One region of the Geodermatophilus sp. SYSU D00705 genome, then DNA from elsewhere that is predicted to be linked to it. Evidence: riboswitches for the same ligand, from Rfam matches in the RefSeq annotation. Region 1 holds a riboswitch; each other region holds the start of a gene.

Region 1 (3,939 bases):
CGAGGATGTCCAGCTGCTCCAGCACCGTCTTCAGCGGCAGGCCGGCGTGGTCGATGAGGAACAGCTGCCGCTGGTAGTCGCCGACGTAGTCGCGGAAGCCGAGGGTGCGCTCGACGACCTGCTGCGGGGAGCCGACGGTCAGCGGCGTCTCACGGCTGAAGTCCTCCAGCGACGGGCCGTGCCCGTAGACCGGGGCGTTGTCGAAGTAGGGCCGGAACTCCCGGACGGCGTCCTGGCTGTTCCTGCGCATGAAGACCTGCCCGCCGAGGCCGACGATCGCCTGGTCGGCCGAGCCGTGGCCGTGGTGCTCGTAGCGCTGGCGGTAGAACTCGACCATCCGCTGGGTGTGCTGCGGCGGCCAGAAGATGTGGTTGTGGAAGAAGCCGTCGCCGTAGTAGGCGGCCTGCTCGGCGATCTGCGGCGAGCGGATGGAGCCGTGCCACACGAACGGCGCGACGCCGTCCAGCGGCCGCGGGGTCGAGGTGAAGCCCTGCAGCGGCGTGCGGTACTGCCCCGACCAGTTGACGACGTCGGTGTCCCACAGCTTGCGCAGCAGCGCGTAGTTCTCCACGGCCAGCGGGATGCCGTCACGGATGTCCTTGCCGAACCAGGGGTAGACCGGGCCGGTGTTGCCGCGGCCCATCATCAGGTCCACGCGGCCGCCGGCCAGGTGCTGCAGCATCGCGTAGTCCTCGGCGATCTTCACCGGGTCGTTGGTGGTGATCAGCGTGGTCGCCGTCGACAGCTGCAGCGTCGAGGTCTGCGCGGCGATGTAGGCCAGCGTGGTGGTGGGGGAGGACGAGAAGAACGGCGGGTTGTGGTGCTCGCCGAGGGCGAAGACGTCGAGCCCGACCTCCTCGGCCTTCTTCGCGATGGCCACGACCGCCTTGATCCGCTCCGCCTCGCTGGGCGTGCGGCCGGTCGTGGGGTCGGTCGTGAGGTCGCTGACCGAGAAGATCCCGAACTGCATCTCGTGCTCCAAGTGGTTGAGAGCGCAACTACTGCTGCGTGCAACAGCGCCGCCCCGGGCGTATTCCGGATCCGCCGAGAACTCTCCCGCGACGAGGGTCACGTGACGGATGGGGCCCACGGGATTGTCACAGGACGATAACGGCCCGTACGGTGAGTGGGTCCGGTCGGTCGTGCTTCCCCATCCGGGGAGCCTGGCCGGACGCCGCCGAGTCGTGTCCGCCTCCCGCGGACGTGAGCCGGGGACCCATCGAAGCACTGGGGTGAATCCTGCTCTCGAGCAGGTAGGGCACCTTCCCGCCCGAACCCGTCAGCTAACTCGGTAGGCGGCCATGGAAGGAACGGAGAGCATCCGCATGCCTCGCCCACGGGCCCTCCCGGCTCGCAGGGATCCCGGGCCACGCGCACCTCGCGCCTCTTCCTCGGTCCGCTGATCCCGCCTCGCCGTTGACCGGCCGCGCGCGTCACTGACCGCCGCCGGACCCCTCCCGTAGACCCTCGCGTCCCGGGCTGCCCTCCGTACGAGTCGGCAGGCCCGCGGGCGCCCTCGCGCCCCGGAGCACCCCACTCGATGAACGACCGCACCGTGCAGTTCCCCGCCGTCGACGCCGCCACGACCCCCGCCGCCGACGCCGCCACCCCCCAGACCACCTCCCGCCGCGGCTTCGGCCTGCCGGCCAAGGGCCGCCGTCCCGCGTTCTTCCTGGCCGCCGCCGCGGCCGGCGCGATCGTGGTCAACGTCCTGGCCAGCGGCGCGCCCGACGCCGAGGCCACCGCCACCCGGACCGAGTCGGTCAGCGTGGCCGAGCAGCTCGGCATCACCGCCGACGCCGCGGCCGCGGCGACCCCGGAGGCCGCCGACCTGGCCCCGCTGCAGCACCTCGCCGCCTCCCGCAGCGAGCGCCAGGCCGCCGAGGCCAGCGCCGCCCAGGCGCAGGCCGCGGCCGACCAGGCCGAGCTCGACCGCCAGGCCGCCGAGCGCGAGGCCGCCGAGCGCGCCGCCGCGGAGGCCGCCGCCGCCGAGCAGGCCGCCCGCGAGGCCGCCGAGCGTGAGGCCGCCGCCGCTGCGCAGGCCGCGGCCGCGGCCGCTGCCGCTCCTGCCGCCGCCCCGGCGCCCGCGGCCGCCGCGGCTCCCCGCGGCTCCTTCAAGGAGTACGCGATGTCCAAGGTCGGCAGCGCCCAGCAGTTCAGCTGCCTGGAGAACCTGTGGGGCAAGGAGAGCGGCTGGAACCCCAACGCGCAGAACCCCACCAGCACCGCCTACGGCATCCCGCAGTTCCTGAACTCCACCTGGGCCGGCACCGGCATCGCGAAGACCTCCGACGGCTACCGCCAGATCGACGCCGGGCTCATCTACATCGAGAACCGGTACGGCAGCCCCTGTGGCGCGTGGGCGCACTCGCAGGCCCACAACTGGTACTGATCGCCGCCCCGGTCCCGCACCGGGCACCCGTTCGAGGGGCCGCTCCTGACAGGGGCGGCCCCTCGAGCCGTCTCGGGACCGGGTGTGGGACGGTCGGGCGGTGAGGGTCGTCCCGTCCGGTTTCGTCCGTACCCACACCCAGGTCCGACGGCCGTCGTCGGTCCCGGAGGTGCGGCTGCACGTGGCCGAGGACGTCGTCGCCCTGTGGGAGGCGATGGAGACCGAGGACGGTGGCGCCGGGGAGGCGCCGCCGTTCTGGGCGGCGGCGTGGCCGGGCGGCCAGGCGCTGGCCCGCTTCGTCCTGGACCGGCCGGAGGTGGTCGCTGGACGGACGGTGCTCGACCTCGGCGCCGGCAGCGGCCTGGTCGCCCTCGCCGCCCGGCTGGCCGGTGCCCGGTGGGTGCTGGCCAGTGACGTCGACGAGTTCAGCCGCACCGCGGTCGGCGTCAACGCCGGCCTCAACGGCATCGACGGCGTGAGCGTGATCGGTGACGTCCTCGGCCGCGAGCTGCCCGGCATCGACGTCGTCCTGGCCGGGGACGTCTGCTACGACCGGGAGATGACCGAACGGGTGCTGCCGTTCCTCGACCGTGCCCGCGCCCGCGGGGTCGAGGTGTACGTGGGCGATCCGGGGCGGCCCTACCTGCCGCACGACCGGCTGGCCGCCGCCGCGGTCTACGAGATCCCGGAGACCGAGGGGCCGGGTCTGCGGCGGACGACGGTCTGGCGGCTGCCGTGAGCAGCGTGGCACCCGACCGTGGCCGCCGCGCCCGCCGTCCCTCCGGTGACGACCGGGAGCGGGCGATCCTCGCCACCGCCGAGGCGCTGCTGGCGCAGCGGTCGCCGGCGGAGATCTCCGTCGACGACCTCGCCCGCGGTGCCGGCATCTCCCGGCCCACCTTCTACTTCTACTTCGCCTCCAAGGAGGCCGTCGTCCTGGCGCTGCTGGACCGCGTGGTCGCCGAGGCCCGGGAGCTGCGCGCCGCCGCCCTGGCCGGCGCCTCCGACGACGTGCGGGAGAGCTGGCGCGCGGCGCTGGTCGCGGTCCGCGACACCTTCCGCGCACACCGGGCCCTCACCGCGGCCGCCACCCAGCTGCTGGCCGCCAGCGCCGAGGTGCGGGAGCTGTGGTCCCAGGTCATGGAGGGGTTCGTCGCCGAGACCGCCGCGGCGATCGAGGGGGAGCGGGCGCGCGGTGCGGCGCCGGGCGGGCCGGCGGCGCGCGACCTCGCCACGGCGCTGAACTGGATGAACGAGCGGGTCATCCAGGGCACCCTCGCCGGCCAGCAGCCGGCCGTGGGGGAGGACGAGCTCATCGACGTGCTGCTCACCGTCTGGCTGCGCACCATCTACGGCACCGACGAGCCGACGCGTCGTTGACGTCCTCGACGACGTGTCGACTACCGTGGCGCAGGTCACCGGCCGAGCCAGGGGGAACGACATGACCGCACCCGCCGAGCACGTGGACGTGCTCATCGTCGGCGCCGGGCTCTCCGGCATCGGCGCCGCCTGCCACCTCCAGCGGGAGTGCCCCGACCGCAGCTACG
Region 2 (3,939 bases), on a different contig from region 1:
GGGGAGGCTCCGTGCGGCCACCGAGCCGCCTGCCCGGGGCCGGCCGCGGACGCGGTCGACGGCCTGGTTGGGGGAGGAGGTGCCGAGCTTGCGGTAGATGGAGGTGACCTGTGCCTCGATGGTGTGGACCGACAGGTGCACCGACGCAGTGCTGATCACGCTGTTGCTCGTCATCGGCACCCTGCTGGTCGCGGATGGGCTCAGGGCTGCATGAGCATGGCGGCGCCTCGGATGGGAACCGGTGGGGCGGGTGCGGCTCGAACTGGCGGTTCGTGTGTCCACCGCCCTAGGTGTTCACGGATGGCGCGCGCCGCGTACGGCCAGCTGGACAGCCGTGCCGGACCGGTGCTAGGACGGTCCCCGTCCTGTCGCCCGCGAGCTGTGCCGTCGCGAGCGAGAGAGGGGATCGAGGCCGGCCATCGGGTGACGATCGCTACAACGCTGAGGGGCGATGGCTGTGAGAAGACGTCGCATGGCAGTTCCGGCGGTCGCGGCATCGACGGTGATCGGGGTCGTACTCGCGCCTGCGGCCCTGGCCGGCACGGTGCCTGTCGTCACCACGACGTGTCCGAAGACGCTCACCGTCGCCACGTTCGAGCCGGGGGAAGAGGTGTCAGGCAACGCGACCGTGACCTCACGGGACGCAGCGGACCGGCTGAACCGAGGTGAGGGCCTCTTCCTCCTGGAGGAGGGCACGTCCAGGCCGTTCACCATGGCGGTGCACCTGGGCGCCGAGAGCGACGTGAGCCAGCCCTTCTCCTTCACCGCGTCGGGGACCTCGCTGAGCGCTTGCCTGCTCGCGACGACTCACGGTGGTGGCGAGGAGAACATCGGCACCGTGTGGACGAACGTGACGGCATAGCACCTGGGCCATCGCGGGTCGCTCCGCGGGGGAGCTGAGCCGGGACCGGGACGAGGCCCGCAGGACCGAGGCCCCGGCCTGCGGGCCCGATTGGTGGGGCGGGTGGGGCTCGAACCCACGACCCAGGGATTATGAGTCCCATGCTCTGACCGGCTGAGCTACCGCCCCGGTGTGCTCCAGCCTGCCAGATGGCGGCCGGCCGCCGACGGGGCCGTGAGGGTGAGCCCGCCGGGCGGTTTCGGGGAACTGTGCGCGACATCTCAGCGGCGGCGGCCCGGTGCCCGGGACGTGGCCGGGGCCGCCTGCGGCCCACCGCGCGGCCCGGGCCGTCCTCGCAGGTCACCGCGGGAGTCGCGCGAGCGGTGGAGCGGTCCTGAAGATCAGCTCTCCGGGGTCGCGTACTCACGCCTCGTAGCGGGATGTCACTCCTTCGGGCAACGAGGCGCGCCGGAGGTGTTACTCGATCGTGACCGCGGGGGGTCACTCAAGGTAGTTTTCCCGACGGCCTCGCCGGGTTCCGCTCCTCGACACACGAGGGCACCGGCCTGGCCCCGCCGAACCGCCGACGCCTCCCTCCGGGGGCCGAGACGGACCGGGGACCCACCGTTCCACTGGGGTGAGTCCTGCCTGCGTAGGGGGACGCAGGCGGGTAGGGCGCCGTCCGGCCCGAACCCGTCAGCTAACTCGGTAGGCGGTCGCGAGGATGGGAGAACCGTCGCCTTGGCGACCCTGCACCACCTGATGACCCTGCCTGCGCGCGGAGCGCCGGCCCGCCGGCTGCTGCGTGCGCCTCGCCGGGCGCTCGTCGTCGCCGCCGTGGTCGGCGGGCTGCTGGCCGGCACCCCGGCCGCGCTCGCCGCCCCCACCGTCTCCGGCACCTCCGAGCAGGAGAGCCTGGCCGCCGAGGTCGCCCGCATCGAGCAGCTGGTCACCGCCGCCGAGGAGAAGCTGCAGCGGATGACCGTCGAGGCCGAGGCCGCCGCCGACGCCGCTCTCGTCGCCCGCGCGGAGCTGGCCACCGCCCAGGCTGAGGCCGATGCCACCGCCGCCGAGCTGGCCACCGCCCAGGCCGACGTCGCCGCCGCCGAGGAGGACGTCGCCACCCTGGGGCGGGAGGCCTACATGGGGGCCGACAACCGCTACGGCGACATCGAGCTCATCCTCGACGCCGAGAGCCCCACCGAGTTGCTGCAGCAGGCGGCGACGATGGACGTCCTCGGCGCCCAGCGCGCCGCGCGGCTGACCGACTTCCTCGCCGTCGAGCAGCGGGTCGAGGAGGCCGACCGGGCCGCCCGGGCCGCGGTGACCCGGCTCGACGAGGCCGCCCGCGCCGCCGACGAGGCCGAGGCGGCCGCCACCGCCCACCTCGCCGAGGCGCAGTCCGAGTACGACGCCGTCGCGGCGCAGAAGGCCGCTCTCGACGAGCAGTACCGCGCCGCCGGCGAGCGCCTGCTCGCCGCGCAGGGCGCGGCCGACCCCGCCGCCGCCTTCAACGCCCGGCTCGACGCCCGTGCGCAGGGCACGACCGGCATGCCGACCGCCGGCCGGCTCACCTCCTGCTACGGCGCCCGCTGGGGCACGATGCACCAGGGCATCGACATCGCCGCCCCCATCGGCACCCCGATCTACGTGCCGGAGGACGGCGTCGTCCTCCAGGCGGGGCCGGCCAGCGGCTTCGGCCTGGCCGTGTACGTGCAGCACGCCGACGGTCAGATCACCCTCTACGGCCACGTGAACCAGTTCTCCGTCACCGCGGGCCAGGTGGTGACCGCGGGCCAGCAGATCGCCGAGGTCGGCAACCGTGGCCAGTCAACCGGGCCGCACCTGCACTTCGAGGTGCACCAGGGCGGCCTCTACGCCAACCGGGTCAACCCGATGCCCTGGCTGGCGCAGCACGGCATCGCCCTCGGTGGCGGGTGCTGACCTCGACCTGACCTGACGCGGACGGCCCGCGGCCCCCGGTGCTCCGGCGGCCGCGGGCCGCCGTGCGTTCAGCGGCGGCCGCGCAGCCGCCCGAGCAGGCCGCCGACGCCGCCGAGGGTCTGCGCGGCCAGCTGCAGGATCGGCCCGCCTGGGATGCCCGGCGCGACCTGGACGACCGGGGCCAGCGCGAGCAGCCCGCCGAGCTCGTGCACCCGCAGCCGCCGCCGGGCCAGCGCCGCGACCGGGTTGACCCGACCGGAGGCCGCCTCGAGCAGCAGGTCCGCCGGCGCCTCCACGGCGGTGCCCTGCGGTGCTCCCGGGGCCACCCGCCGCACGGTCCAGCCCGCCGGGTCGGCGGCGAAGGCCCAGCCGCCCTCCGGCGTCGCCAGGGTGGCGCCGCCGGTGATGCCGACGGACGCGGACAGGGCGCCGGTCACGTCCGCGAGGGCCGCCAGGCCCGCCTGCAGGACCGGCTCCGGCACCGGCGGGGCGCCGCACGCGGTGAGATCCAGCCCGTGCACGGCCAGCTCGTACGCCTGACCCAGGACGACGCTGAGCAGGGGCAGGGTGCCCACGACCGCGACCGCCGGTGCGGTGTCCAGCTCGACGGGCCCATCGGCCAGGTAGCGGGCGGTGGCGTCGCGGTTGCGCCGCAGCGCAGCCAGCACCTCCTCCCGCGTCGCGTCCCGGTGGGCGGCGGTGACCCGGGCGTTGGTCGGGTCGACCTCCGGCGGTGTCCCCGCACCCCCGGCCCGCGCGGAGGCGACCAGGTCGGCCAGCGCCGTGTGGTCGTCCCAGCAGCCGAGGTGGACGCAGATCTCGTGCGCCCGCCACCCGGGCAGCCGTGAGGGCCGGTCGAGGTCCACCGCCTCCGCCTGGGCGAGGAAGGCGTCCCAGGCCGGCAGGACCAGCCCCGCGACCTCGTCACGCCCCGCGTCGGCCATCCCCTGGGATCGCTGCATGGCCCGGCCGTTACCCCGGCAGTCCCGCGGTGTACGCCTCCGCCGTGCGGGGCCGTCTTGTCCGCCGGGGCCGGTCCGGCCAGCCTGGGCGGCATGACACGCAGCGGCACGACCCGCGGCACGGTGATCCGCTGGGACGACGCCCGGAGAGCCGGCCTCGTCGAGGCCCCGGACCTGCCCGGCGACTGCTGG
Region 3 (3,939 bases), on a different contig from region 1:
GGTCAGCGTCGCCGCCGACGGGCTGCAGTTCCCGAACGGCTCGGTGATCACCCCGGACGGCGGCACGCTGGTCGTCGGCGAGACGCTGGGCAACCGGTACACCGCCTTCGACCTGGGCGCCGACGGGTCGCTGACCAACCGGCGGGTCTGGGCGTCGCTGGGCCCCGAGGTCACCGGGACGACGGTCGACGAGGTGCTCGGTCAGCTGGTGGTCGCCCCGGACGGCTGCGCGCTGGACGCCGAGGGCCTGATCTGGGCCGCCGACGCGGTGGGCGGCCGGCTGGTGCGGGTGGCCGAGGGCGGGCGGGTGGACGACGAGATCTCCGCGCCGTCCGGGCTCGGGGTGTACGCCTGCATGCTCGGCGGGGACGACGGCCGCACGCTGCTGATGTGCTGCGCGCCGGACTTCTACGAGCACAACCGCGCGCCGGTGCGCGAGGCGGTGCTGCTGGCGACCGAGGTCGACGTCCCCCACGCCGGCCGGCCGTAGTCAGGCGGACGTCCGCCGGCTGTCCCGCTCCTCCGGCTGACCGGGGGTCAGCTCCCGGTGGCGCCGGGAGGCGGCTCCGCCGGGCGCGGCTGCCCGTCACTGCCGGGCACACTGGGGTCGACGGTCCCCATGGTGCCGCCCTGGGCTGCGCGCGGCTCCTCCTGCTGCGACGGCGGCCCGACCAGGTCGGGTTCCTCGCGCTCGCCCGGGTTGCCGCCGGTGGCCTCGTTGGCGCCCCCGTAGGGGCGGCCGGTCATGTTGCCCTCTGTCATCTCCGGACCTCCTCGTCCTGGGTGCGGGGGTGGGTACCCGGGGCGGGCGGCGCTCACGCGGGGGCGAGGACGCGGACCGGGGAGCCGGCGAGGAAGGCGGCGACGTCCTCGACGGCGTCGCGGAAGAACACCTCGTAGGTGGCGCGGGTGACGTAGCCGAGGTGCGGGGTGAGGACGGTGTTCGGCGCGGTCCGGATCGGGGCGTCGGCGGGCAGCGGCTCCCGGTCGTGGACGTCGACGCCTGCCCCGGCGATGCGGCCGTCGCGCAGGGCCCGGACGAGGGCGGCCTCATCGACGATCGGGCCGCGCGAGGTGTTGACCAGGATCGCGGTCGGCTTCATCCGGGCGAGCTCGGCGGCGCGGGTCAGAGCATGCGGCAGCGGCCCCTGCCCGGGGATCCGGGAGGGGCCGCTGCCGGGCGGTGGATCAGTAGCCGCGGCCCCGGCCGTAGCCCTTGCCGCCGCCCTTCTGCTTGGCCTGGTAGTCGGCGATGAACTTCTTGATCTTCGCCTGGTTCTCCGGCTTGCGGGCCTCCTGGATGACCTTCGCCGCGATCCCCGACGCCACGAGCTTCCGGATCATGCCGGCCATGTGGTTCCTCCTCGGTTGGTTGCGTTGATCGTGCCCGCCCAACGGTCCGGCCAACCACCGAGGTTCCCGTGGCGATACGTGCGGTCGTCCCCACGGACGGTCAGGACGCTCCGTATGGGGTCCAACTGCCCTTGACTTCGCTGACCTGCCCAATTGTCAGCAGCGACGGGACCTTGGTCCCGGTGTCCGACGTGGTGGGACTGCGTGTCGCGCGCGTGTCGGCCCGCGTCTCGCCCGGGCGCCCTCGCGCCGGCGCTCGCCCGGCGTGGCCGCGCGCGTGCGTCTAGCGTCCTCTGCGGTCCCGACGGGCCCCCGTTGCCGAAACCGTGGCGACACCCGTCGGACCCCGCCGAACAGGGGCGTGGCCACTGCCGCGCCCGGACCGGGGACCCACCGAAGCACAGGGGTGAAACACGGCCTGTTGCCGTGCCGGGCGACCTCCCGCCCGAACCCGACAGCTAACCCGGTAGGCGGACGGATGGAACAGGAGAACCGTCGTCGATGACGACTGCCCGCACGTCCTCAGCCCGTCGCACCATCCGTGGGATCGCGGTCGCCGCGATCGCCGGCGCCGGGATCGCCCTCACACCCGCCACCGCCTCGGCCGCCCCGGACACCATCGCCGTGTCGGCCGCGGCGGTCGCCAGCCCGGCGGCGCAGAGCGCCGTGAACACCGCACTCGCCCAGGTGGGCGATCCCTACCGCTGGGGCGCCTCCGGCCCCAACGCGTTCGACTGCTCGGGCCTGACCTCGTTCGCCTACCGGGCGGCCGGCGTCGGGCTCCCGCGCACCGCCCGGGCGCAGTCCGGCGCCGGGGTGGCGGTCTCCCGCGACAACCTGCAGCCAGGTGACCTGCTGTTCTTCTACCGCCCCGTCTCGCACGTCGCGATGTACATCGGCAACGGCAAGATGGTGCACGCCTTGCGGCCGGGGCAGCCGGTGAGGGTCGACAACGTGAGCTACATGCCGAGTTACGCCGGCGCCCGCCGCATCGCCTGACCTGCTCTGCCGGTGTCCTGTCGCTAGTGGCGGCAGGGCACCGGCGGCTGGTCGGCCGGCTGCAGCGAGAAGACCGAGCCGGCGTCGCGCGGCCAGGAGTGCAGGAACAGCAGTCCGAGGCGGGTGTTGACGAACGCCTCGGGTCCCGCCTCGCGGACCAGGTCCGCCAGGTGGGCGGTGTCGTGGTTGCGGTGCCGCTGCAGCTCGTCGCCGACGGCCAGCGTGACGACGTCCCCGACGGCCCCCATCACGACGACCGGCTGCCAGTGGGCGTCGTCGGCCTGCGCCAGCTGGACGTGCGCCGGGTGCGGGGCGTGGCCGCGGGCGAGGCGGCGGCAGGGAATCGGCGTCTCGACGCGGCTCGAACCCGGGTGCGACTCGAGGTGGTCGGACACTGGCTCCCCCTGGTTCCGTGCTCCACCGGAAGACCGGCGGACTGTCAGCGAACCACCTCGCTGCCCCGCTCGCCGGGGTGCCGAACGTCCCGGACGGCGAAGTCGCCCGTGTGGGTGCCCGCTCTGCCGTCGAGGTGACGGACGGCGACGGGTCAGCCGGGCGCGACGCCAGGAAGGGGCCGCGCTCGGGTACGAGGGTGGCCATGGCCGCGAGTGGAGACGTGCCGATCCTGCTGCTGGACGTCGACGGCGTGCTCAACGCGGCCTGCAGGGACCTCCCCGAGGGCTGGCGACGCGGGACGTTCAACGGCTTCGTGCTGTCGTGGGACCCGACGGTCACCGCCCGGCTGCGCGAGCTGCACGAGTCGGGCCGGGTGGAGATCCAGTGGCTGACGACCTGGGCCGGCGACGCCGACCGGCTGCTGGCCGAGCCGATGGGGCTCCCGCGCGGGCTGAGGGTGCACGCCCGGGAGGGGGCCGCGCCCACCGGCTTCCGCGGGCCGCTCGGGACGGCGACGGACTGGTGGAAGCTGGCCTGCGCCCGCGCGGTCGCCGAGGCCGAGCCGGGACGGCGCATCGTCTGGATCGACGACGACCTCGCCGAGCAGGCTGCCGACACCGGCGAGTGGCTGGCCGCCCACCCGCACGTGCTGGTGGTCGCACCGACCCTGGGCGTCGGGCTCACGCACGCCCAGCTCGACGAGATCGAGGCGTGGCTGTGAGGTTCGGCTACGAGACGCGGACGAAGTCGCGGCCGTTCCAGTGCCACCGCACGGTGATCGGGATGGACGGGCCCTCGGCACGGTTGTCCTCCGGCGCGTAGGCCCACATCCCGGCCACGATGTCGCCGTCCCGGACCGACAGCGCGGTCGGGTCGTAGAGCGGCGTCAGGACCGTCGACTCCTGCAGGGTGCGCGGGCTGGGCAGGACCGCGAGCCGTTCCCCGTCGGCGGCGAACACCTGGACCTCGTCGAGGATCCCGTTGGACGGCTGCGGGGAGCACTGCAGCAGCACGACCGTGTCGGGCTCGCCGTCCCCGTCGACGTCACCACTCGCGCTGCCCACGAAACGGACGTCGTAGTACTCGTAGTACGGGCTCCGGCTCGCGTCGGCGGGCACGCGCGCGGCCCCGCCGTCGAGGTCCGCCCGGAAGCCGCCCGGGACGATCCCGTCGCAGGTCACGCTGTACATG
Region 4 (3,939 bases), on a different contig from region 1:
GCCGAGACCGAGGAGCCAGCGGCCGGTCGTCGTCGCGCCGGTGGTGGCGCCCCAGTACCCGAGCGCACCGAGCGCGCCGAGCTCCGCGGCGAACGCGACGCCCGCCCAGGCCCACTGCCATGCCTGCGCCATACCGACCTCCTGTTGTGAACAGTGCTCTCCTTCGAGATCAGTGTTCACGAGCGCGTCGGCGCGGTCAAGGTCCGGAGACGCGCGGAGCCCCGGTCGCGTCGTGCGACCGGGGCTCCGGGATGACCCCGTCCAGGGCACCGCCCCTAGCAGGCGAGGGGGGAGGACGGGGCCCTTTCTCAGCCGGCGATGCGGTTGAACCGCGGCGTGGCGCCCATGGCGTCGACGCTGGCGACCTTGACGACGTCGCCGGAGGTCGGCGCGTGCACCATCTGGCCGTTGCCGAGGTAGATGCCGATGTGGCTGACCGGGCTGTAGAAGGCGACCAGGTCACCGGGGCGCGCCTCGGCCCGGGACACCTGGGTGCCCATGGACGCCTGCATGCGGCTGGAGTGCGGCAGGCTGATGCCGGCGGCCTTGAAGGCGTACTGCACGAGCCCGGAGCAGTCGTAGGAGCCCGGCCCGGCCGCCGCCCAGACGTAGGGCTTGCCACGCTGGGCCATGGCCGTGTCGATCGCGGTCTGGACAGCCCCGCTGCCGGCCACCACCGGCGCGGAGGCCGCGGGCGCCGGCGTGGAGCGCTCGGCGCGGCTGGCGCGCTCGGCCCCGCCACCGTGGGCGGTCGCGGCCGCCTCGAGGGCGGCCCGCCGCTCGTCGGCGGACAGCCGGGCGTAGTCGGCCTGGTAGGCGTTGATCTGCTCCTGCAGGTCGGCCTGCTGCGCGGCGACGGCGTCGTACTGCGCCTGGGCCTCGGTGGCGGCGCGGTCGGCCACCGCCTGGGCCTCCGCGGCGACCTCGCCGGCCGCGACGGCCTGGTCCAGCAGCACGTTCTGGTGGCCGGCGACGGTCTCCAGCAGCGTGACCCGGTTGACGAACTCCTCGGCCGAGCCGCTGGTCATGAGCGCCTGCAGCGAGCCCATGCTGTCGCCGGTGAAGGCACTGCGGGCGATGCCGCGGACCTGCTGCTGGGCCGCGGTCACCGCGCCCTGCGCGTCGGTCACCGCCGCGGCGGCCTGCTGGGCGGCGGCCTGCTGGGCGGCGAGGGCCTCGCGGGCCTCGTTGAACTCCTCGGTGACGACCTCCAGCTCGTGGCCGCGGGCCGCGACCAGGGCGGCGGCCTCCTGCGCGGTGGCCGGCTCCTCCGCTCCGGCGGACGACGGCACGAGGGTGATGCCGAGGGCGCCGGTGACGGCCAGGACGAGGGCAGCGCGGCGGGCGGTGCGAGGGGACGCCATGGGGCGGCGGCACTCCGTTTCTTCCACGGCCGCCTACCGGGTTAGCTGACGGGTTCGGGCGGGAAGGCGCCCGGCGCGCCGGCCACGGCCGTGCGCGCTTCACCCCAGTGCTGCGGTGGGTCCCCGGCCCCGCGCCCCCGGGGAGGAGGGCGCGTGCTCGGCGGCGTCCTCGGGGTGTCACCCAGGTTGGTGACGGAGCGCCCCGCCGGACACACACACCGTAAGGGCCGTGACGCTGCCGTGACAATTACCTGGATGTGATTTCGTGGACTCTCGACTCCATCCGCCACACACGCGGGACCGGTGGGTCCGGTGGTGCCGGTGGGGTTTGGCGACCGCTCCCCGCGAGCACGTCCAGCGCATGGACCTCAGACGCCCCCTGGCCGCCCTCCTCCTCGCCGGGGTGCTCGCCGGGTGCAGCAGCACCGAGACCGGCGGGAACACCGACGTGAACCGCAACGAGCAGGACTGCGGCACCGCCGAGCAGGCTCCCGGGCAGGGCTGCGAGGAGAGCGAGGACGCGCCCGCCGAGGGCAGCTGACGGTGCCGGCACCGGCTACGGTCCGCCGGTGAGCGGAGCGGGCGCATACGACGCCGTCGTCGTCGGTGGTGGGCACAACGGGCTGGTGGCCGCGGCCTACCTGGCCAGGGCCGGCTGGTCGGTGCTGGTGCTCGAGCGCCGCGAACGGGTGGGCGGCGCCGCGGTCAGCGAGCAGGTGTTCCCCGGCGTCGACGTCCGGTTGTCGGCCTACTCGTACCTGGTGAGCCTCCTGCCCGACCGGATCGTCGCCGACCTCGACCTGGAGGTGACCCTCGCCGACCGCGCCGTGGCCTCCTACACCGCCGTCCCCGGGGGCGCGGGCCTGCTCGTGGAGCGGGACGAGGGGCCGGCCACGGCCGCCTCGTTCCGCGCGCTGACCGGCTCAGACGCCGAACTGGCCGGCTGGCAGCGCTTCTACGGCCGCCTGGCCACGCTGGCCGAGGACCTCGCCCCCACCCTCATCGAGCCGCTGCTCTCCCCTCAGGAGCTGGCCGGCCGGCTGCGCGACCCGCAGCTGTGGCAGGACCTCCAGCAGCGCCCCCTGGCCGACGTCGTGGGCGACCACCTGACCTCGGACGTGGTGCAGGGCGTGGCACTGACCGACGGGCTCATCGGCACCTTCGCCGACGTGCACGACCCCGGCTCGGCCGCCGGCCGCTGCTTCCTCTACCACGTGGTCGGCAACGGCACGGGGCGCTGGCGGGTGCCGGTGGGCGGCATGGGCGCGGTCACCGGCGCCATGGCCGCCGCGGCCCGCGGGGCCGGCGCCGAGCTGGTCACCCGCGCCACGGTGACCGCGCTGGAGCCGCGCGCCGACGGCGTCACGGTGCACTGGACCGACGACAACGGCACCGAGCGCGCGGTGGACGCCGGGCACGTGGTCTGCGGCGCGGCGCCCGCGGTGCTCGACCGGCTGACCGGCGCACCGCCCCGGCCCACCACCGACGGCGCCCAGCTCAAGGTCAACATGGTGCTGGCGCGGCTGCCCCGGCTGCGCTCGGGCGTCGACCCCGCCATCGCCTTCGCCGGCACCTTCCACGTCGACGAGGCCGCGGGCCAGCTCGACGCGGCCCACGCGCAGGCCGCCGCCGGCCGGCTGCCCGACGTCATCCCGTTCGAGGTGTACTGCCACTCGCTGTCCGACCCCTCGATCCTGGGGCCGGCCGAGCAGGCGGCGGGGTACCAGACGCTCACCCTGTTCGGCCTGCACACACCGGCGGCGCTGTTCCGCGACGACCCGGTGGGCACCCGCCGGGAGGCGGTGCGGCGGGTCGTCGCCCAGCTCGACGCGCACCTGGCCGAGCCGCTGCTGGACTGCCTGGCCCGTGACGGCGACGGCGAGCTCTGCCTGCAGGCGGCGTCCCCGCTGGACGTCGAGGAGTCCCTCGCGATGCCCGGCGGCCACATCTTCCACGGCGACCTCGCCTGGCCGGTGGCCGCGACCCCGGACGAGGTGGGCACCTGGGGCGTCGCCACGGCCCACCCGCGGGTGGTCGCCGCCTCCTCGGGGGGCACGGTCCGCGGCGGGGCGGTCAGCGGCCTGGGCGGCCACGCGGCGGCCCGCGCCCTGCTGGACCGCCGCTGACCCGGCCCGCCTTCCGCACGGGCGGAACGGCGGGCCGGGCTCGCGTCGGCTACTTGAGCATGAAGCCGGCGTCCACCTGCACAGTCGAGCCGGTGATCCACTTGGCCTCGTCCGAGCAGAGGAAGGCCACGACCGCCGAGACGTCCGCCATCGGCATCGCGTCGACCGGCATGAGGTTGAACCGCATCGCGTTACCGAGCTCCTCGTGCTCCTCCAGCCACTTCGGGAAGTAGTCGTTGTTCGACATGGGGGAGTCCACTCCGGTCGGGTGGAGGGTGTTGACGCGGATCATCTCCGGCGCGAGCTCCCGGGCCAGTGTGCGCATGAGGCCGACGATGCCGTGCTTGGCGGCCGTGTAGTGCGTGCAACCGGCGACACCGCGGAGCCCGGCAATGGACGACGTGATGATGATCGATCCACCGTTGCCCCCGGCGCGCATGTGCGGGACG

Evidence for each region. A riboswitch is a leader RNA that binds a small molecule or an ion and turns the genes downstream of it on or off. The one in region 1 is predicted to bind cyclic di-AMP.
Region 2: it holds a riboswitch for cyclic di-AMP, as region 1 does, so the genes downstream of both, ACI78Q_RS11835 (M23 family metallopeptidase) here and ACI78Q_RS19000 (aggregation-promoting factor C-terminal-like domain-containing protein) in region 1, are expected to answer to the same signal.
Region 3: it holds a riboswitch for cyclic di-AMP, as region 1 does, so the genes downstream of both, ACI78Q_RS13740 (C40 family peptidase) here and ACI78Q_RS19000 (aggregation-promoting factor C-terminal-like domain-containing protein) in region 1, are expected to answer to the same signal.
Region 4: it holds a riboswitch for cyclic di-AMP, as region 1 does, so the genes downstream of both, ACI78Q_RS21745 (C40 family peptidase) here and ACI78Q_RS19000 (aggregation-promoting factor C-terminal-like domain-containing protein) in region 1, are expected to answer to the same signal.

The regions. Positions count from the first base shown of each region.
Region 1 covers NZ_JBJGYT010000030.1:27,466-31,404, reverse strand. The annotation lists gene ACI78Q_RS19005 (LLM class flavin-dependent oxidoreductase) at 1-970, opposite strand, end outside; cyclic di-AMP (ydaO/yuaA leader) riboswitch at 1,166-1,313, shown strand; gene ACI78Q_RS19000 (aggregation-promoting factor C-terminal-like domain-containing protein) at 1,541-2,392, shown strand; gene ACI78Q_RS18995 (class I SAM-dependent methyltransferase) at 2,493-3,131, shown strand; gene ACI78Q_RS18990 (TetR/AcrR family transcriptional regulator) at 3,137-3,772, shown strand; gene ACI78Q_RS18985 (flavin-containing monooxygenase) at 3,834-3,939, shown strand, end outside.
Region 2 covers NZ_JBJGYT010000012.1:51,355-55,293, reverse strand. The annotation lists gene ACI78Q_RS11845 (hypothetical protein) at 473-862, shown strand; tRNA gene ACI78Q_RS11840 (tRNA-Ile) at 954-1,030, opposite strand; cyclic di-AMP (ydaO/yuaA leader) riboswitch at 1,433-1,571, shown strand; gene ACI78Q_RS11835 (M23 family metallopeptidase) at 1,604-2,785, shown strand; gene ACI78Q_RS11830 (maleylpyruvate isomerase N-terminal domain-containing protein) at 2,854-3,747, opposite strand; gene ACI78Q_RS11825 (hypothetical protein) at 3,841-3,939, shown strand, end outside.
Region 3 covers NZ_JBJGYT010000015.1:69,567-73,505, forward strand. The annotation lists gene ACI78Q_RS13720 (SMP-30/gluconolactonase/LRE family protein) at 1-490, shown strand, start outside; gene ACI78Q_RS13725 (hypothetical protein) at 538-762, opposite strand; gene ACI78Q_RS13730 (NAD(P)-dependent oxidoreductase) at 816-1,160, opposite strand; gene ACI78Q_RS13735 (hypothetical protein) at 1,189-1,353, opposite strand; cyclic di-AMP (ydaO/yuaA leader) riboswitch at 1,713-1,839, shown strand; gene ACI78Q_RS13740 (C40 family peptidase) at 1,855-2,352, shown strand; gene ACI78Q_RS13745 (hypothetical protein) at 2,376-2,747, opposite strand; gene ACI78Q_RS13750 (HAD domain-containing protein) at 2,969-3,469, shown strand; gene ACI78Q_RS13755 (hypothetical protein) at 3,477-3,939, opposite strand, start outside.
Region 4 covers NZ_JBJGYT010000044.1:19,893-23,831, reverse strand. The annotation lists gene ACI78Q_RS21750 (DUF2568 domain-containing protein) at 1-132, opposite strand, end outside; gene ACI78Q_RS21745 (C40 family peptidase) at 309-1,364, opposite strand; cyclic di-AMP (ydaO/yuaA leader) riboswitch at 1,380-1,526, opposite strand; gene ACI78Q_RS21740 (hypothetical protein) at 1,726-1,905, shown strand; gene ACI78Q_RS21735 (phytoene desaturase family protein) at 1,934-3,490, shown strand; gene ACI78Q_RS21730 (mycofactocin-coupled SDR family oxidoreductase) at 3,540-3,939, opposite strand, start outside.